Regions from separate parts of the Streptomyces sp. NPDC041122 genome, predicted to be linked through region 3. Evidence: riboswitches for the same ligand, from Rfam matches in the RefSeq annotation. Region 3 holds a riboswitch; each other region holds the start of a gene.

Region 1 (5,884 bases), on a different contig from region 3:
GATGCCCACGTACGCGAGACGGCGCTCCTCCTCCAGCTCCTTGACCTGCCCGAGGGAGCGCATGTGCGGGAACACGCCGTCCTCCATGCCGGTCAGGAAGACCACGGGGAACTCCAGGCCCTTTGCGGTGTGCAGCGTCATCAGGGTGATGACTCCGGAGCCGTCGTCCTCCTCGTCGGGGATCTGGTCGGAGTCGGCGACCAGGGCGACGCGCTCCAGGAAGTCGGAGAGGGTCCCGGCCGGAGCGGCGGCCCCCTCGTCCCCCTCGGCCTGGCCGCCTTCCGCCGGGCCTTCACCTGCCGTCGGGCCTTCGCCCTCCGCCTGGCCGTCGTCCTGCTCCCCCGCCTGGTTGTTGTCCTGCTCGAACTCCAGGGCCACCGCGGCGAGTTCCTGGAGGTTCTCGATGCGCGTCTCGTCCTGCGGGTCGGTCGAGGCCTGCAACTCGGCGAGGTAGCCGGTGCGTTCAAGGACGGCTTCCAGGACGACGGCCGGGCCCGCGCCGGACTCGACGATCGTCCGCAGCTCCTCCATGAGCGTGTTGAACCGCTTGACGGCGTTGACCGAACGGGCCGCCATGCCGTACGCCTCGTCGACGCGGCGCAGCGCCTGCGGGAAGGAGATCTTCTCGCGCTGCGAGAGCGCGTCGATCATCGCCTCCGCGCGGTCGCCGATGCCTCGCTTGGGCACGTTGAGGATGCGGCGCAGCGGGACCGCGTCCTCGGGGTTGGCGAGAACACGCAGGTAGGCCAGCACATCGCGGACCTCCTTGCGCTCGTAGAAGCGGACGCCGCCGACGACCTTGTAGGGCAGGCCGACGCGGATGAAGATCTCTTCGAAGACACGGGACTGGGCGTTCGTCCGGTAGAAGATCGCCACGTCGCCGGCCTTCGCGTCGCCCGCGTCCGTGAGGCGGTCGATCTCGTCGGCGACGAACTGCGCCTCGTCGTGCTCGGTGTCCGCGACGTACCCGGTGATGCGCGCGCCCGCGCCCTGGTTGGTCCAGAGGTTCTTCGGGCGGCGGCTTTCGTTCCGCTCGATGACGGCGTTCGCGGCGGTGAGGATCGTCTGCGTGGAGCGGTAGTTCTGCTCCAGGAGGATCGTCGTCGCGTCGGTGTAGTCCTCCTCGAACTGGAGGATGTTGCGGATCGTGGCGCCGCGGAAGGCGTAGATCGACTGGTCGGCGTCGCCCACCACACACAGCTCGGCGGGGTCGTCGCCCTCGCCTCCGGAGGGGCCGACCAGCTCGCGCACCAGCGCGTACTGCGCGTGGTTGGTGTCCTGGTACTCGTCGACCATGACGTGCCGGAAGCGGCGGCGGTAGTGCTCGGCGACGTCCGGGAAGGCGCGGAGCAGGTGGACCGTCGTCATGATCAGGTCGTCGAAGTCCAGCGCGTTCGCCTCGCGGAGGCGCGACTGGTACATCGCGTAGGCCTGGGCGAGGGTCTTCTCGAAGCCGTCGGCCGCCTGGCCCGCGAAGTCCTCCTCGTCGATCAGCTCGTTCTTCAGGTTGGAGATCTTGGCGCTGAAGGACTTCGGCGGGAACTTCTTCGGATCGAGATCCAGGTCACGGCAGACCAGGGCCATCAGGCGCTTGGAGTCCGCGGCGTCGTAGATCGAGAAGGAGGAGGTGAAGCCCAGCTTCTTGTACTCGCGGCGCAGGATGCGGACGCAGGCGCTGTGGAAGGTCGACACCCACATGGCGTTCGCCCGCGGGCCCACGAGCTGCTCGACGCGCTCCTTCATCTCGCCCGCGGCCTTGTTCGTGAAGGTGATCGCGAGGATCTGGCCGGGGTGCGCACCGCGCTCGGCGAGCAGGTACGCGATGCGGTGGGTCAGCACGCGGGTCTTGCCGGAGCCGGCGCCGGCGACGATGAGCAGCGGGGAGCCGGCGTGCACGACGGCCGCGCGCTGGTTCTCGTTCAGCCCGTCCAGGAGCGACGCCGGGTCGATGACCGGGCGGGGGGCACCGTCGCGGTAGTGCGTCTCCCGAGTCATGGGCGCGTCGAACTTCCCGTTGAACAGGTCGTCCGGAATGGGCTCCGGAGTGCTGTCCTCGGGCGGCGGCGGGGGCGCTTCGTCCGCGGCCCGGGAAGGCTGCAGGTCCGCCAGGAAGCTGTCATCAAAGAGGCTGCTCATCGCCTCCCGAGTCTAGGCGGCCCCACTGACAACCCGCTGCGGGTTCCGGTCACCTCACGTCCGGCCGCCCGCCCGGCTACCCCCCGCCCGCGGACGATCACAGTCCGCATTTGCCGGTGCGCATCATTCCGGCGCTCGCGCCGGGCCCCTCGAAAAGTAACGAAAATGTATCGGGCATAACGAACATCAACCTTCACACGGGCCACACGAATTGGCTAGCGTGCTGCGCGGGCCGCTCGTCCCCCACCGGCGAACCCCGCCGGGAACGGGTGGCCCCCGCCGAGTCCGACATGTTCGGAGCCGGGGACCCACCGAGAACTTGGGGTGAATCGGTCCCGTACGCAGTACGGGACCGTAGGGCAACCTTCCGGACCACCCGCCCGAACCCGACAGCTAACCCGGTAGGCGGTCTACGGAAGGAGTCGCCTCCCTTGGCGTCGCACCGCAAGCCGCGGACCCGGTCATCCGCACTCCGCACGACCCCCGCCCTCGGCATCACGACGGCCGCCCTCACCTCCGTCGCCCTCCTGTCGCAGAGCGCGCAGGCAGCGCCCTCCACACCGGCGAAGCCCAGCCTCGAAGAGGTCCAGAAGAAGGTCGACGAGCTCTACCAGCAGGCCGGGGTGGCCACCCAGAAGTACAACGCCGCCAAGGAGCGCACCGACAAGCAGCGCAAGAAGGCCGACCGTCTGCTCGACGACGTGGCCGCGCGCGCCGACAAGCTGAACGACGCCCGCAAGGAGCTCGGCGCGTTCGCCGCCGCGCAGTACCGCACCGGTGCCGTCTCCGAGACGGCGACGATGATGCTCGCCGATGACCCACAGGGCTACTTTGACCAGAACCACCTGGCGGACCGGCTGACCACGCGCCAGAAGAAGGCGGTCGACGCGTACGAGGCGGAACAGGCCTCGGCGACCAAGCAGCGCACCCAGGCCGCGACGAGCCTCAAGACGCTCAGCGACGCGCGGGACGACCTCAAGACGAGCAAGCAGACCGTCCAGCGGAAGCTGGGCGACGCGCGCGAGCTCCTCTCGAAGCTCACCGCCCAGGAGAAGGCGCGGCTGGCGGAGATCGAGCGGAAGAAGAAGCAGGAGGCCAAGCGCAAGGCCGAGAAGCTGGCCCGCGAGCAGGCCGCCGAGGCGGAGCGCAAGCGCAAGGCGGAGGAGGCCGCGCAGCGGGAGAAGGAGCGGGAGAACGGCGACTCCGGCTCCGGTTCCGGATCGGGGTCAGGCACCGGCGCGGGCTCGGGGGCCGGTACAGGGTCCGGTACGGGATCCGGGAGTACGGACGGCGGCTACGCCACGAAGGCCGCGAAGGTCATCGACTTCGCGGAGGCACAGATCGGCAAGCCGTACGTGTGGGGTGCCACCGGCCCCGACTCCTACGACTGCTCCGGCCTCACCCAGGACGCCTGGAAGGCCGCGGGGATCTCCCTGCCCCGCACCACATGGGACCAGGCGAAGGTCGGCACGACCGTCAAGACCGCCGACGCCGCACCCGGTGACCTGGTGTTCTTCTACGACGACATCAGCCACGTCGGGATCTACATCGGCAACGGCAAGATGATCCACGCCCCGAAGCCGGGCGCGAACGTCCGCGTCGAGTCGATCTACTACATGCCGATCCACAGTGTGGTGCGTCCCGCGTAACCGCACCCCCACGCGCGTGTGGCCCGCATCCCGGGGGGATGCGGGCCACACGTTCGCGTACGTGCCGGCCGGGAGGCCGGCGCTCAGGTCCGGCGCACCGCGTCAGGTCCGGAGCACGGCGTGTCAGGTCCAGAGCACGGCGATGAAGATGTTCGCCACCGTCAACAGGCCGACCGCGCCGAACAGCGGCTTCTCGATCTTCTCCTCGTCCCGCTTCACGTAGACCAGCGCGAGGATCACGATCAGCACGGCCAGCTTGATGCCGATCTTGAGGTTGTTGACCGCGTTGTCGTCCGCCTGGTTGAGGCCGACGAGGACCACACCGGTGACGAGCATGACGAGCGCGCCGTGCAGCATCGCGGGGCTGAAGCGGGCGGCACCCTGGCCCATCTGCTTCATCTGGGTGAGGAAACCGCCCAGGAGCGAGGCGATGCCGATGATGTGCAGGCCGACGAAGAGATGGATGAGTAGGTCCATGGGGCCGGAGCCTAACCCGGCCGCCCACGGCTCCCGGCGGCCACCCCCGTACCACCGCTCCCTCGCGGCTGCGGCGCGATCCAGCCATCGGTCACAGCCGCGTGCGAAGCAGGCGCCCCCGGCCGGGCGACCCGGTCACAGTCGGTCATCCAGGCGCCCACTTCCGTCGGTTCCGCACAATCCGTCACCAGCCCGTGACGGTCAGGTTTAGCGTCCTCCACCAGGTGACCGGCTCCCCGTCGCCGTCCGGACCGGACGGCTCGTCGGACACCACCGCCGAGAAACCCGGCGGCGGCCCGCTCCCCCCTGTGGCGGGCCGTCGCCGGACACGTAAGGAGCCCTCTTCGTGGCAGCGCACCGCAAGCCCAGCCCGCGCTCGCTCAGCGGCAGCACGTTCCGCACCGCTCGCACCGCTCTCACCCTCGCCCTCGCGGGAGCCGCCTCGGCGACCGCGTTCGACGGCGTCGGGCACGCGGATCCACCGCCCGGCCCCACCGAGGTGAAGTCCAAGGTCGACGCGCTCTACCGCGAGGCGGAGACGGCCACCGAGAAGTACAACGGCGCGAAGGAGAAGGCCGAGAAGGCCGAGAAGTCGCTCACGGCGCTGCGCGACGAGGCGGCCCGCAGGACGGAGAAACTCAACTCCGCCCGCGACGCCCTGGGTTCGTACGCCACCGCGCAGTACCGCGCGGGCGGCATCGACCCCGCCGTGCAGCTCGCGCTCTCCTCCGACCCCGAGCAGTTCCTGGACCGCGCGGCACGCGCCGACCGCGCCGGCAGTCGGCAGGCCGTGGCCCTGCGGGACGTGCGCAAGCAGCTCCGCGGAGTGGAACAGCTGCGCGACACGGCCGACGACCGGCTCGCCGCCCTCCGGGCCCGCCAGGCGGAGCTGCGCAAGCACAAGAAGACGGTCACCGAAAAGCTCGGCGAGGCCAGACGGCTGCTGTCCTGGCTCACGGCCCAGCAGCGCGCGGAACTCGCCGCCCCGACGGTCGAACGCGCCACCCGCACCCACGTCCGCGACGCCTCCCCGCGTACCGCCAAGGCCCCCAACACCCGCGCCGCGTCCGCCGTTTCCTACGCGTACAAGGCGCTCGGCAGCCCGTACGTGTGGGGCGCCACCGGACCGAACGCCTTCGACTGCTCAGGCCTCACCCAGGCCGCGTACCGCGCGGCGGGCGTCTCCCTGCCCCGCACCACCTATGCCCAGATCAACGCCGGCCAACGGGTCGCGCGCTCCGAACTCCGCCCCGGTGACCTGGTGTTCTTCTACTCGGGCATCAGCCACGTCGGCCTCTATGTGGGCCACGGCCAGATGATCCACGCCCCGAACCCGAGCGCTCCGGTGCGGCTCGCGCCGATCGACCAGATGCCGTTCGCAGGCGCAACCCGGGTGGCGTAAGAGGGCTCGCGCGAGACGACGGAGGCGGGGTAGCCGTCCGCCGGCGGAGCAACGGGCCCTGATCACGCGCGCCGCCACCCGCTACTGTCACGTCCATGCCTAGCCGTACCCTGCCGCCGCCTCCACCCCCCGTGTATCTGCGTACCTGGCCGGACCGGCAGACGCTGCTCACCGACCGGGGCATGGCCCTGGAAGCGCTGCACAGAAGCTACTTGGGCGT
Region 2 (5,884 bases), on a different contig from region 3:
TGGGGCCCGAACTGTGGGACGAGTGGCGCAGGTCCGCCCGGCGCGGCGGCCCGCACCCGCTCGGGCACCTGCTGGTGCGCGCGGCGATCGACCTCGCGCGGTGCGGACTCACCCGGGGCGTCACACCGAAGCTGCTGACCCGGTTCCAGGAGGAGTACGCGGCGGAGTACGGGGCGGAGGGGGCCGAGGCGGACGTCGCCGGGCGCGAGGAGCTCGACGCCGCGCTGGCCTGGGCCGCCGCGCTCCGGCACGGGGTGAGCGGACTGCTCGTGCCCGGCGAGTGGCCCGGCACCTGGCGGGCGTGCGGCTCGCTGGTCGCGGACGCGGCCCGCTCTCCCGGCACCGGGCCGCTGCCGGACAGCGCGTGGATCCGCGCCTACCGGGAGCTGGAACCGCACGACACCGCCGAGCTGGACGCCCTGGTCGCCGGCTTCCGGCTGGCGCTCACGCCGCGCGCGACGAGCGGGGACGTGCACGCCCTGCTCTGGCTCGGCCGGCTCGCCCGCGACGAGGGAGACCTCGCGGGCGCCGAGGAGCTCTTCCGCGACGCGGCGGACCGCGGGGACTCCCGCGCCGCGGCCGAGCTGGGCCATCTGCTCGCCACCCGCGTCGCCTACGCGGAGGCGGTCCCCTATCTCACGGCCGCCGCCGAGGCGGACGAGCCGGGCGCGGCGGCGCTCCTCGGCCAGGTCCACCAGCACCTGGCGGACCACTACTTCCGCGTCGCCCGCGCCACCGGCGACGAGTCGGCCGCCCGCCGCCTGAAGGGCCCGCTGCGCCCGACGCCCCCCTAGGATCTGTCCGGCCACCCTTCCCTTCTGCTCCGCGACGCCCGGCACACGCGCCGCACCGGGCGCAAGCCCACGAAGGGAACGGTCGGACGGGCCCTCATGAGCGGATACCGTCGACCGCATGCACGACCAGCCGCCAGCCGTCACCCCCTGCCCCGCCACGGGAGGCTCCCCGCAGCCCGAGCTCTTCAGCTGGGAGTTCGCCACCGACCCCTACCCGGCGTACGCCTGGCTGCGGGAGAACTCGCCGGTGCACCGCACCAGCCTGCCGAGCGGGGTGGAGGCCTGGCTGGTCACCCGGTACGCGGACGCCCGGGAGGCCCTCGCCGACCAGCGGCTCAGCAAGAACCCGGCGCATCACGACGAGCCCGCCCACGCCAAGGGCAGGACCGGCATCCCGGGCGAGCGCAAGGCCGAGCTGATGACCCATCTGCTCAACATCGACCCGCCGGACCACACCCGGCTCCGCCGGCTCGTCGCCAAGGCGTTCACGCCGCGCCGCGTGGCCGCCTTCGCGCCCCGGGTGCAGGAGCTGACGGACCAGCTCATCGACACGATCATCGCCAAGGGCGGCGGCCCCGGCGGCGAGGCCGACCTCATCCACGAGTTCGCCTTCCCGCTCCCCATCCACGCCATCTGCGACCTGCTCGGCGTCCCCCGCGAGGACCAGGACGACTTCCGCGACTGGGCGGGCATGATGATCCGGCACGGCGGCGGGCCCCGCGGCGGAGTGGCCCGGTCCGTGAAGAAGATGCGCGGCTATCTCGCCGAGCTCATCCACCGCAAGCGCCTCGACCCCGGCGACGACCTCATCTCCGGCCTCATCAAGGCCTCCGACCACGGCGAGCACCTCACCGAGAACGAGGCCGCCGCGATGGCCTTCATCCTGCTCTTCGCCGGCTTCGAGACCACCGTCAACCTCATCGGCAACGGCCTGTACGCGCTCCTCACCCACCCTGAGCAGCGCGAGCGGCTGCAACGGGCGCTCGCCGACGGCGACACCGGGCTCCTGGAGACCGGCGTCGAGGAACTGCTGCGCTACGACGGTCCCGTCGAGCTCGCCACCTGGCGGTTCGCGACCGAGGCGCTCAGCATCGGCGGCCGGGACATCGCCGCCGGCGACCCCGTGCTCGTCGTCCTCGCCGCCGCGGACCGCGACCCCCGCCGCTTCGACCGGGCCGACACCCTGGACCTCTCCCGCCGTGACAATCAGCACCTCGGATACGGCCACGGCATCCACTACTGCCTCGGCGCACCCCTGGCCCGCCTGGAGGGCCGGACCGCCCTCGCGACACTGCTCCGGCGCCTTCCCGACCTGCAACTCGCGGCGGATCCCGCCGATTTGCGGTGGCGTGGCGGACTGATCATGCGGGGACTGCGCACGCTGCCGGTGGAGTTCACGGACGCACAGCCCCGGGGCCGGGACTGACGGGTCGTCAGGACTGTGATGTTCACGTGATCTCCGCTGCATCGACTTGTGACAAGCGTTCGACTGCGGCTACGTTCACGACGACTTGAGCGCCCCCGGGCGCCCCAGTTGTCGCTGCAGTCTCCTGAAAGGCACCCGCATGCTCTCCGGCCATGGTCGTCACCGACGCCCCCGCCAGGCCCCGGCACTCGTCGTCGCGGCAGGCGTCACCGGATCAGCCATCGCCATCCCGCTGCTCGCCGCCACCAGCGCGAGCGCGGCCGACACCGCCACGTGGGACAAGCTCGCCCAGTGCGAGAGCGGCGGCGCGTGGAGCGCGAATCCGGGCAACGGTTACTACGGAGGGCTCCAGCTCTCCCAGGAGAGATGGGAGGCCTACGGCGGCCTCGAGTTCGCGCCCAGCCCCGACCAGGCCTCCAAGTCCCAGCAGATCGCCGTCGCCGAGAAGGTCCTCGACGCCAAGGGCACCGACGCCTGGCCGAGCTGCGCCCCGATCGCCGGACTCACCGACGGCGGCGCCGCGGCCGACGTCGACCCCGGAGCCCCTCTTCCGCAGGCCCCGGACGACTCGTCCGGCTCCACCGGCTCGACCGGGAGCGGCAAGGCCGACGGCGCGAAGGACTCCGGGGACGCCAAGGGTGCGGACGACGCCGCCAAGGACTCCGCGGACAAGAACAAGGGCACGGACGAGGACGAGGGCGAGAAGGCCGACCCGTCCACGGACGCCGGCGAACCGTCAGCCGACTCCGACACGCCCGGCTCCGCCGACGGCGCACGAGACAAGAATCACGACGAGTCCGGCGAAAAGGACGGCAAGGGCGGCGCGGCGGACGCGGATGACGCGGACGCCGACGGCAAGTCCGGCCCGCAGGACCCCTCTTCGCCCGGCTCCGCGGGGTCGACCGCGCCCGCCGAGGGCTCGGACGGCGCCTCGGCGGGCCGCCACCGCGGCGACGCCGACGCGAGCGAGCGGGCCGGCGGCGACCGTCCCGGCCGGCACGCCTCGCGCGGCGCCGACCGCGACGGTGCCGTCGCCGACGGGTCGTACACGGTGCGCTCCGGGGACAACCTCTCGCGCATCGCCGACGACCTCGACGTGGCGGGCGGCTGGCACGAGCTCTACGCCGGGAACAAGAAGACCGTCGGCGGCGACCCGGACCTCATCCTGCCCGGTCAGAGCCTCGATCTGGGCGAAAAGTAACGGTAGTTGACGAAGAGTCGGGCGGGGTCTTCGCGTCGTATGTCTGCTTTGGCGCAAGTGAGACATGGGTCTCAGAAGCCCTGATCGTCTTTGAAATTGTGTGGAAGACGTGATTACCGTCGTCACCGCTCGCCACTGGTGAGCCCCGCCGGTCGGTACGCCGAATCCTGCCAACGGCCGGACGGGAACAGTCGTCGCTCAAGAGCGCCGTCGGCAGGAGCGGGGGACCCAAGGTTTGTGCCGGGTCCGTCCGTTGAGGGGTGGGGCAGCCGAGAGGCTGAGCGCCGCGAGACGGACGGGAACGGCTAGGGGTGAAGTCGCGCTCAAGGAGTGCGACCGGGCAACCACATCGGCCCGAACCCGACAGCTCACCTCGCAGGCGTCGGTGTAGGGGATCAACTCATGCTGCTTTCCAGCAAGGGCAAGCACCGTCGTCCGTCCAAGGCCACGCGTGTCGCCACGCTCGTCGGTGTGACCGGTGCCGCCGTCGCCGCTCCGCTGATGGCGGCCGGCTCGGCCTCCGCCGCCACCACCTCCGAGTGGGACGCCGTCGCCCAGTGCGAGTCGGGCGGCAACTGGTCCATCAACACCGGCAACGGCTTCCAGGGCGGTCTGCAGTTCTCGCCGTCCACCTGGGCCGCGTACGGCGGCACCAAGTACGCGCCGTCCGCCGACAAGGCCTCCAAGGCCCAGCAGATCGAGATCGGCGAGAAGGTCCTCGCCGGCCAGGGCAAGGGTGCCTGGCCGTCCTGCGGTGTCGGCCTCTCGGGCGCCTCCCCCAGCAGCGGTGGCGGCCAGCAGGAGCAGGCCCCGCAGCAGCAGGAGAAGCCGCAGCCGCAGCAGACGCAGCAGCAGGCCGCTCCGGAGCAGCAGCAGGCCGCGCCGAAGCCGCAGCCCACGCCGCAGACCGAGTCCAAGAAGACCGTCGAGACCCCGACCGGCAAGACGGTCAAGAAGGGCGACGGCGAGTACAAGGTCGCGACCGGCGACACCCTCTCCAAGATCGCCCAGTCGCACCACGTCAAGGGCGGCTGGCAGAAGGTCTACAAGCTCAACGGCGACATCATCGACGACGCCGACTTCATCTACCCGGGCCAGCAGCTGCACCTCAGCTGACCCTCCGGTCCCACCCGGCCGTGCCTCGGCGGAGGTGCGGCCACCCCGTCCCCACGGGCTCCCCGCCCCGGTGCGCGTATCCCCCGTACGCACCGGGGCGGGGCCATGTCCGCCCCCGGATCCACGTCCCGTACCACCGCCGCACGCCCCCGCCGTGTTCGCTACCAGCGAGTAGAAACGCGGTCTTCCGTCCTGTTTCCCGGGGATTTCGGCTCTTGTCCGTCCCACGGGACGGGCGGTCGGCTGGCTGAAGCCCCGGAGCCGGTTAGGCTCAGGAGACGCAGGGGCCGAAGCGGCCCGCGTAAACGCGTCACATCCCAGAAGGAGATGCTCGTGCCGTCCATCGACGTCGTCGTAGCCCGGGAAATCCTGGACTCCCGAGGCAACCCCACGGTCGAGGTCGAGGTCGGCCTCGACGACGGCAGCACCGGTCGTGCCGCCGTTCCGTCCGGTGCCTCCACCGGTGCCTTCGAGGCCATCGAACTCCGTGACGGTGACCCCAACCGTTACCAGGGCAAGGGTGTCGAGAAGGCCGTCCTCGCCGTCATCGAGCAGATCGGCCCGGAGCTCGTCGGCTACGACGCCACCGAGCAGCGCCTGATCGACCAGGCCATGTTCGACCTGGACGCCACCGACAACAAGGGCTCGCTCGGCGCCAACGCCATCCTCGGCGTCTCGCTCGCCGTCGCGCACGCCGCCTCCGAGGCCAGCGACCTGCCGCTGTTCCGCTACCTCGGCGGCCCGAACGCGCACCTGCTGCCCGTCCCGATGATGAACATCCTGAACGGCGGGTCGCACGCCGACTCCAACGTCGACATCCAGGAGTTCATGATCGCGCCGATCGGCGCCGAGTCGTTCTCCGAGGCGCTGCGCTGGGGCACCGAGGTCTACCACACCCTCAAGAAGGTCCTGAAGGACAAGGGCCTCTCCACGGGCCTGGGCGACGAGGGCGGCTTCGCCCCGAACCTGGACTCCAACCGCGCCGCGCTCGACCTCATCCTGGAGGCCATCAAGCAGGCCGGTTACGTCCCGGGCGAGCAGGTCGCGCTGGCGCTCGACGTCGCCGCGTCCGAGTTCTACAAGGACGGCTCCTACGAGTTCGAGGGCAAGTCCCGCTCGGCCGCCGAGATGACCGAGTACTACGCGGAGCTCGTCGCCTCGTACCCGCTGGTCTCCATCGAGGACCCGCTGTTCGAGGACGACTGGGCCGGTTGGAACACCATCACCGAGAAGCTCGGCGACAAGGTGCAGCTCGTCGGCGACGACCTGTTCGTCACCAACCCCGAGCGCCTGGCCCGCGGCATCGAGGAGAACTCGGCCAACGCCCTGCTCGTCAAGGTCAACCAG
Region 3 (5,884 bases):
GGCCGGGTGCAGCGCGACATGGGGCCCGACACGGAGGTCGGCCTCAACCACCTGCGGGGGCGGCTGCACCTGGACATGCCGCTGACCGAGCGGTTCACCGAGCAGCGGCGCCCCGAGGGCACGGACGGGCTCTTCGTGGCGTGGGAGACGCTCACGCACGCGGACAACCCGTGAACGGCGGTGTGCGGGGCGGTGGCGGGGAAGTGGTTCGACGCACCCCTCCGCATGGCGTAGTGTTGTGTTCACCGACGCGGGGTGGAGCAGCTCGGTAGCTCGCTGGGCTCATAACCCAGAGGTCGCAGGTTCAAATCCTGTCCCCGCTACTGAAGGCCCAGGGCCGGAAGCATCAGCTTCCGGCCCTGGGTTTTTTTCCGGTCCCCCACGGGTTTCGCCGCCCCCGTAACCCGGTCGGCCCGCACCGGCTCGCCTCCGCTCCCCACCGGGGGAACCCTGGGTGGAGCGCGGTGATGGGCGCGGAGTCGGCGGGAGACAAGCGGTGGGGCAGCGAGGCGGAACCGGCGACAGGGGTGCCACCGCGCACGAGCGGACGTTCGTCCGCGCGCTCCCCCTCCTGCTGCTCCTCGTCGGGGTCGTGTACGACGTCTCGACCCCGCCCGAGTTCACCGCGGCGCCCCTCTTCACGGCCGCCCCGCTGATCGCCGCCCCCTTCTACTCGCTCCTGAGCACCGTCCTGACCGGCGCCGCCGCCACCGCCGCCGTCCTCGTCCTGCACTTCGGGAACGTGGGCAGCAGCCATGTCGAGGCCGTCACCGAGGTGCTCACCGTGGTCACCGTCGCGGCCCTCGCGATCGTCATCAACCGCGTCGTGCGCCGCGGCAACGACCGGCTCGCCAACGCCCGTTCCATCGCCGAGACGACCCAGCGCGCCGTGCTGCCCGAGCCGGACCCGCGGATCGGCGGGCTCGACATCGCGGCACGGTACGAGGCGGCGCAGGCCGACGCCTTCATCGGGGGCGACCTGTACGCGGTGCAGGACACCCCGTACGGGGTCCGGCTCATCGTCGGCGACGTACGCGGCAAGGGCATGGGCGCCGTCGCCGCGGTCGCCGTCGTCATCGGGGCCTTCCGGGAGGCCGCCGAGCAGGAGACCACGCTGGAGGCCGTGGCGCAGCGCCTGGAGCGGGCCCTCGCCCGGGAGGGCACCCGGCGCGACGGCCTGGACGCCTTCGAGGGGTTCACCACCGCCGTCCTCGCCGAGATCCGGCATGCCGACGGCCGGGTGCGGCTGATCAACCGGGGTCACCCGTCCCCGCTGCTGCTGCGCGGCGACGGGCGGCTGTGCGTCATGTCGGCGAGCGAGCCCGCGCTGCCGCTCGGCATGGGTGAGCTGGGGATCTGGCCGGACCGGGCCGACGAGACCGACTTCCCGCCCGGCGCGACGCTGCTGTTCTACACGGACGGGCTGTCGGAGGCGCGGGACGCGGCGGGGGAGTTCTACGATCCGGCGACCCGGCTCGGCGGGCGGATCTTCCCGGGGCGCGGGGGCCCGCGGGCGCTGCTCGCCGCGCTCGCGGAGGAGGTGCGACGGCACACCGGGGGCGGGATGACGGACGACATGGCGCTCCTCGCGGTGCGCCGGCCGGTCGCCGGGGATCCGGATGTCACCACTGGTGACTGAAGTGCGCCGCTCCGCATGACATCTGACGTACTGTCAAGGGAATGTGAAATTCCGGTGCGGACCGAGGTGGGGTCGACTCGCCCCGTTCCGCCCCCGTGCGTCCCGGTACGTACAGCCGGTCGGCGTTAACGATCAACCGGAACAGCTTGGAATACCGACCCGCTGTCTATTAACGTTCGATAACGCAGCGCGGTCGTCCCAGCCGTCACTAGAGGCGGCTCCGCGCGCACGCGCCTAATCCCGCAAGGGAGCCGGGGAACCACTAACTTGGGGTGAATCGGACCTCTGCCGCCCATGCACGCATGCCTCGATCCCGTCATGCGCGCACGCGCCGGCAGATGCCCGTAGGAGACCTTCCTGCTCCGAACCCGTCAGCTAACCCGGTAGGCGAGAAGGAAGGAAAGGAGTGCGCCCCCGTGGCGTCCAACCGGCCTGCCCCCCAAGCCGTGTACCTACCGAATGACGACGACTTCGGCGTGTACGACGAGGACCAGTTCGAGGAGTGGAACCCCACCGAGGATTCCGTCCGGCCCGTCCGCGGCAGGCACCGTGTGCACAAGAAGGGCGGCGGCGGGCTCGCCCGCAGCTCCACCGTCCTCGGCGTGGGCGTCATCGCCGCCGTCGGCGCGGGCGGCATCGCCACCGCGCAGGACGGCAAGCCGCCGGTCTCCATATCGATGCCCGACCTGCCGGGCGTGGCCGCCGTCGCCGACTCGCTCCCCGAGGCCAAGTCCCTGCCGGGCGTGGGCTCGTTGCTGGCCGACGACTCCTCCGACACCACGACGGCCGCCGCCGCGTCCGCCCCGCTCACCGCCGCCGGCGTCAGTCCCGTCGACGCCGAGCAGGGCACCACCGACGCGGGCGAGGCGCTGCGCGCCCGCATCATGCGGCAGGCCGAGAACCAGCAGCACCAGGCGGACGCCGCCGTACGGACCGCGGCCGAGGACGCCGCCGTCAAGAAGGCCGCCGAAGAGGCCGCCGCGCAGCAGAAGGCCGCCGAGAAGAAGGCGGACGCCGAGGCCGCCGCCAAGAAGAAGAAGGCGGAGGAGGCCCGCAAGGCCAAGGCCGAGGCCGCGCGCCTGGCCAAGCTCGCCAAGAGCTACGCCATCCCGACCTCCTCGTACACCCTCACCTCGCACTTCGGCGACGCCGGCGCCATGTGGTCCTCCGGCCACCACACCGGCCTCGACTTCGCCGCGCCCACGGGCACCCCGCTCAAGGCCGTGCACACCGGCACCGTCAAGGAGGCCGGCTGGGCGGGCGCGTACGGGTACCGCACCGTGCTCGAACTCGAGGACGGTACGGAGATCTGGTACTGCCACCAGTCCTCGCTCAATGTCAGCGCGGGCCAGAAGGTCACCACCGGCGAGGTCATCGGCCGCGTCGGCGCGACCGGCAACGTCACCGGGCCGCACCTCCACCTGGAGGTCCACACGCCCGAAGGCACCGGGATCGACCCGCTCGGCTGGCTGCAGGGCAAGGGCCTGAACCCCTGAGGTCCGCGCCCGCGCGGTGCTGAGTTCCCTCCGCACTCCGGCGGTCCTGGCGGCATCCCCCCCGACGCCAGGGCCGCCGGTCCGGTGGTGCGTGCACGGAATTCCGCATCCGGTGGCCTTGTTGAGGAACACATGACTCATCTGCGTACGCTCGGCTCCTCCGACCTCGAGGTCTTCCCGCTCTCCCTGGGCGGCAACGTCTTCGGCTGGACCGCCGACCGGGCCGCCTCCTTCGCCGTCCTCGACGCCTACACCGCCGCGGGCGGCAACTTCATCGACACCGCCGACGTCTACTCGGCCTGGGTGGAGGGCAACAAGGGCGGTGAGTCCGAGACCCTCGTCGGCGAATGGCTGGCCGGACGCGGCAACCGCTCCGACGTCGTCATCGCCACCAAGGTCGGCGCCCACCCCGAGTTCAAGGGCCTCTCCCCGGCCACCGTCAAGGCCGGCATCGACGCCTCCCTGCGCCGCCTCGGCACCGACTACATCGACCTCTACTACACGCACTACGACGACCCGTCGGTCCCCGTGGAGGAGATCATCGGGACGCTCGACGGACTGGTGCGGGACGGCAAGGTGCGCGCCATCGCCGCCTCCAACATCACCCCCGAGCGGCTCCAGGAATCCCTCGACCTCTCCGACCGCGAGGGCCTCGCGCGCTACGTCGCGCTCCAGCCGCACTACAACCTCGTCTCCCGCGACACCTACGAGGGCCCGCTCCAGGAGGTCGCCTCGCGCTCCGGCCTCGCGGCCGTCCCCTACTACGCGCTCGCGTCCGGCTTCCTCACCGGCAAGTACCGTCCGGGCACGAAGGTGGAGAGCGCCCGCAGCGGCGGGGTCGCGCAGTACGTGGGCAGCGAGCGGGGCGAGCGCGTCCTGACCGCGCTCGACGAGATCGCCGAGGCGCACGGCGCGCAGGTCGCGACCGTGGCGCTCGCCTGGCTGGCCGCGCAGCCCACGGTGGCGGCGCCGATCGCCTCCGCGCGCACGGTCGAACAGCTGCCGGCGCTGCTCGCGGTGGCGGACCTGGAGCTGACGCCGGCGGAGATCGCGCGGCTGACGGCAGCGTCCGCCTAGGAGCGGTGGGCCTAGGAGCGGTAGGGGTTGTAGGGGCCGTACGTGGATCCCGCGTCGTACGTGGGGTGGCCGCTCGCCGCCGGCTGGGGCCGGGGGAGCGGCTGCCCGTACGGGGGGAATCCGTAGGGGGCGGGGCCGGGCGCCCCGTAGTGCGGGTGGCCGTACCCGCCGGAGGCCCCGTACGACCCGTACGACCCGTAGGGGCCGGGGGGCAGCGGACGGACCACCGGTGCCGTCGCCTGCGCCGCGTACGCGAGCGCGGGGCGGGCCGGCTCGCGCCGCTCCCAGAGCCTTTCGAGGAGTTCCCGCTCGCGCGCCACGAAGTCGGCCCCGGCCCGGCCGCGCCGGCCGCGGTGGCGCAGGAACGCCAGCGACGTCGCGTACATCTGGTACTCGGCGACCGTGCGGGCCGCCGCCTTCCCCCAGGTGTACGAGGCGTAGTCGCGGGCCAGCGCGCGGGCCCGCATCGAGCCCAGCGCGTACGGCTCGGGCGGGGTGAGCCAGCCCGCCGCCACATACGCGGGCAGCTCCGCGCGGATCGTGCGCAGCTCGCGCTGCCGGGTCCAGACGGCCAGCCACGTCAGCAGGCCGAACGCCGGGAGCATGAACGCCGCGTACACGGTGAAGAAGCCGTACTGCCCGAAGACCGCCGAGCCGTTCCACAGGGCGTGCATGCCCATCGCCAGCAGCAGTCCGGTGAGCGGGAGCAGCACGCGGCGCAGGTGGTGGCGGTCGGCGGCGAACGCGGCGAAGCCGAAGCCGATGCCGGTCAGGACCGTGAACAGCGGGTGCGCGAACGGGGACATGACGACCCGTACGAAGAAGGTCGCGGCCGTCACGGAGGCGAGGCCGCTGTCGCGGCTGAGCTGGTCGGTGACGAAGGCGTTGCCCAGATAGAGGATGTTCTCGGTGAACGCGAAGCCGGTCGCGGTCACCCCGGCTATGACGACGCCGTCGACGAGGCCCGTGAAGTCGCGTCTGCGGAAGAGGAAGACGAGCAGGATCGCGGCGGCCTTCGCGCTCTCCTCGACGATCGGCGCGATGACGGTGGCGCCGAGGGTGTCGGCGCCGGTGGGGTCGGCGGTGGCGGTGGCTATCCAGCGGATCGCGAAGCTGTTCGCCACGATCGCGACGAGGGCGGCCGCGCAGGCGCCCCAGGAGAAGGAGAAGAGGAGGTTCCGCCAGGGCCCCGGCTGCACCCGGTCCAGCCAGCGGAACGCGGCGACGAGCAGCGGGACGGGCACGACCGCGAGGCCGAGCCCGACCAGGAACCCCTCGGTGCCCGTCTGCTCCCGCACCAGGGCGAGGATCACCAGGCCGGAGAGGGCGAGCAGGGTGACGAGCGCGCCTCCGCGTATCGCGCGCCGCTGCCACCAGCGGACGCGGCGCAGCTCCCTCGGGGCGGGCGCCTCGGGGGGTATCGGATACGGGGAACTGGTGGCCACGTCGTTGACCCTAACGAGGGATGGGGGTGGCCGCGACGGTGCCTCAGTTCTCCGGGGCGGACTCGGTGATTCCGCTCGGCGGGTTCGCGGTCCGGCGGAACAGCAGGTCGTGGACGACGTGGCCCTTGCCGAGGCCCTGGCCCTCGAAGCGGGTGAGGGGGCGGAACTCGGGGCGCGGGGCATATCCGCCGTCGGCCCGGGTGTTCTCGAAGTCGGGGTGCGCGGTG

What was found. Region 3 has a riboswitch for cyclic di-AMP ahead of ACZ6B8_RS12385 (M23 family metallopeptidase). Riboswitches for the same ligand answer to the same signal wherever they lie in the genome.
Region 1: another riboswitch for cyclic di-AMP. It lies ahead of ACZ6B8_RS04910 (C40 family peptidase); the one in region 3 lies ahead of ACZ6B8_RS12385 (M23 family metallopeptidase).
Region 2: another riboswitch for cyclic di-AMP. It lies ahead of ACZ6B8_RS32615 (transglycosylase family protein); the one in region 3 lies ahead of ACZ6B8_RS12385 (M23 family metallopeptidase).

Annotation. Positions count from the first base shown of each region.
Region 1 is NZ_JBVIYQ010000001.1:1,128,966-1,134,849, forward strand. It holds gene ACZ6B8_RS04905 (ATP-dependent DNA helicase) at 1-2,136, opposite strand, end outside; cyclic di-AMP (ydaO/yuaA leader) riboswitch at 2,404-2,559, shown strand; gene ACZ6B8_RS04910 (C40 family peptidase) at 2,568-3,785, shown strand; gene ACZ6B8_RS04915 (hypothetical protein) at 3,909-4,262, opposite strand; gene ACZ6B8_RS04920 (C40 family peptidase) at 4,609-5,664, shown strand; gene ACZ6B8_RS04925 (hypothetical protein) at 5,760-5,884, shown strand, end outside.
Region 2 is NZ_JBVIYQ010000010.1:331,498-337,381, forward strand. It holds gene ACZ6B8_RS32600 (tetratricopeptide repeat protein) at 1-794, shown strand, start outside; gene ACZ6B8_RS32605 (cytochrome P450 family protein) at 913-2,220, shown strand; gene ACZ6B8_RS32610 (transglycosylase family protein) at 2,360-3,421, shown strand; cyclic di-AMP (ydaO/yuaA leader) riboswitch at 3,650-3,819, shown strand; gene ACZ6B8_RS32615 (transglycosylase family protein) at 3,824-4,537, shown strand; gene eno (phosphopyruvate hydratase) at 4,871-5,884, shown strand, end outside.
Region 3 is NZ_JBVIYQ010000003.1:29,736-35,619, reverse strand. It holds gene ACZ6B8_RS12400 (alginate lyase family protein) at 1-174, shown strand, start outside; tRNA gene ACZ6B8_RS12395 (tRNA-Met) at 250-323, shown strand; gene ACZ6B8_RS12390 (PP2C family protein-serine/threonine phosphatase) at 497-1,639, shown strand; cyclic di-AMP (ydaO/yuaA leader) riboswitch at 1,861-2,044, shown strand; gene ACZ6B8_RS12385 (M23 family metallopeptidase) at 2,056-3,135, shown strand; gene ACZ6B8_RS12380 (aldo/keto reductase) at 3,268-4,212, shown strand; gene ACZ6B8_RS12375 (PrsW family intramembrane metalloprotease) at 4,224-5,657, opposite strand; gene trmB (tRNA (guanosine(46)-N7)-methyltransferase TrmB) at 5,701-5,884, opposite strand, start outside.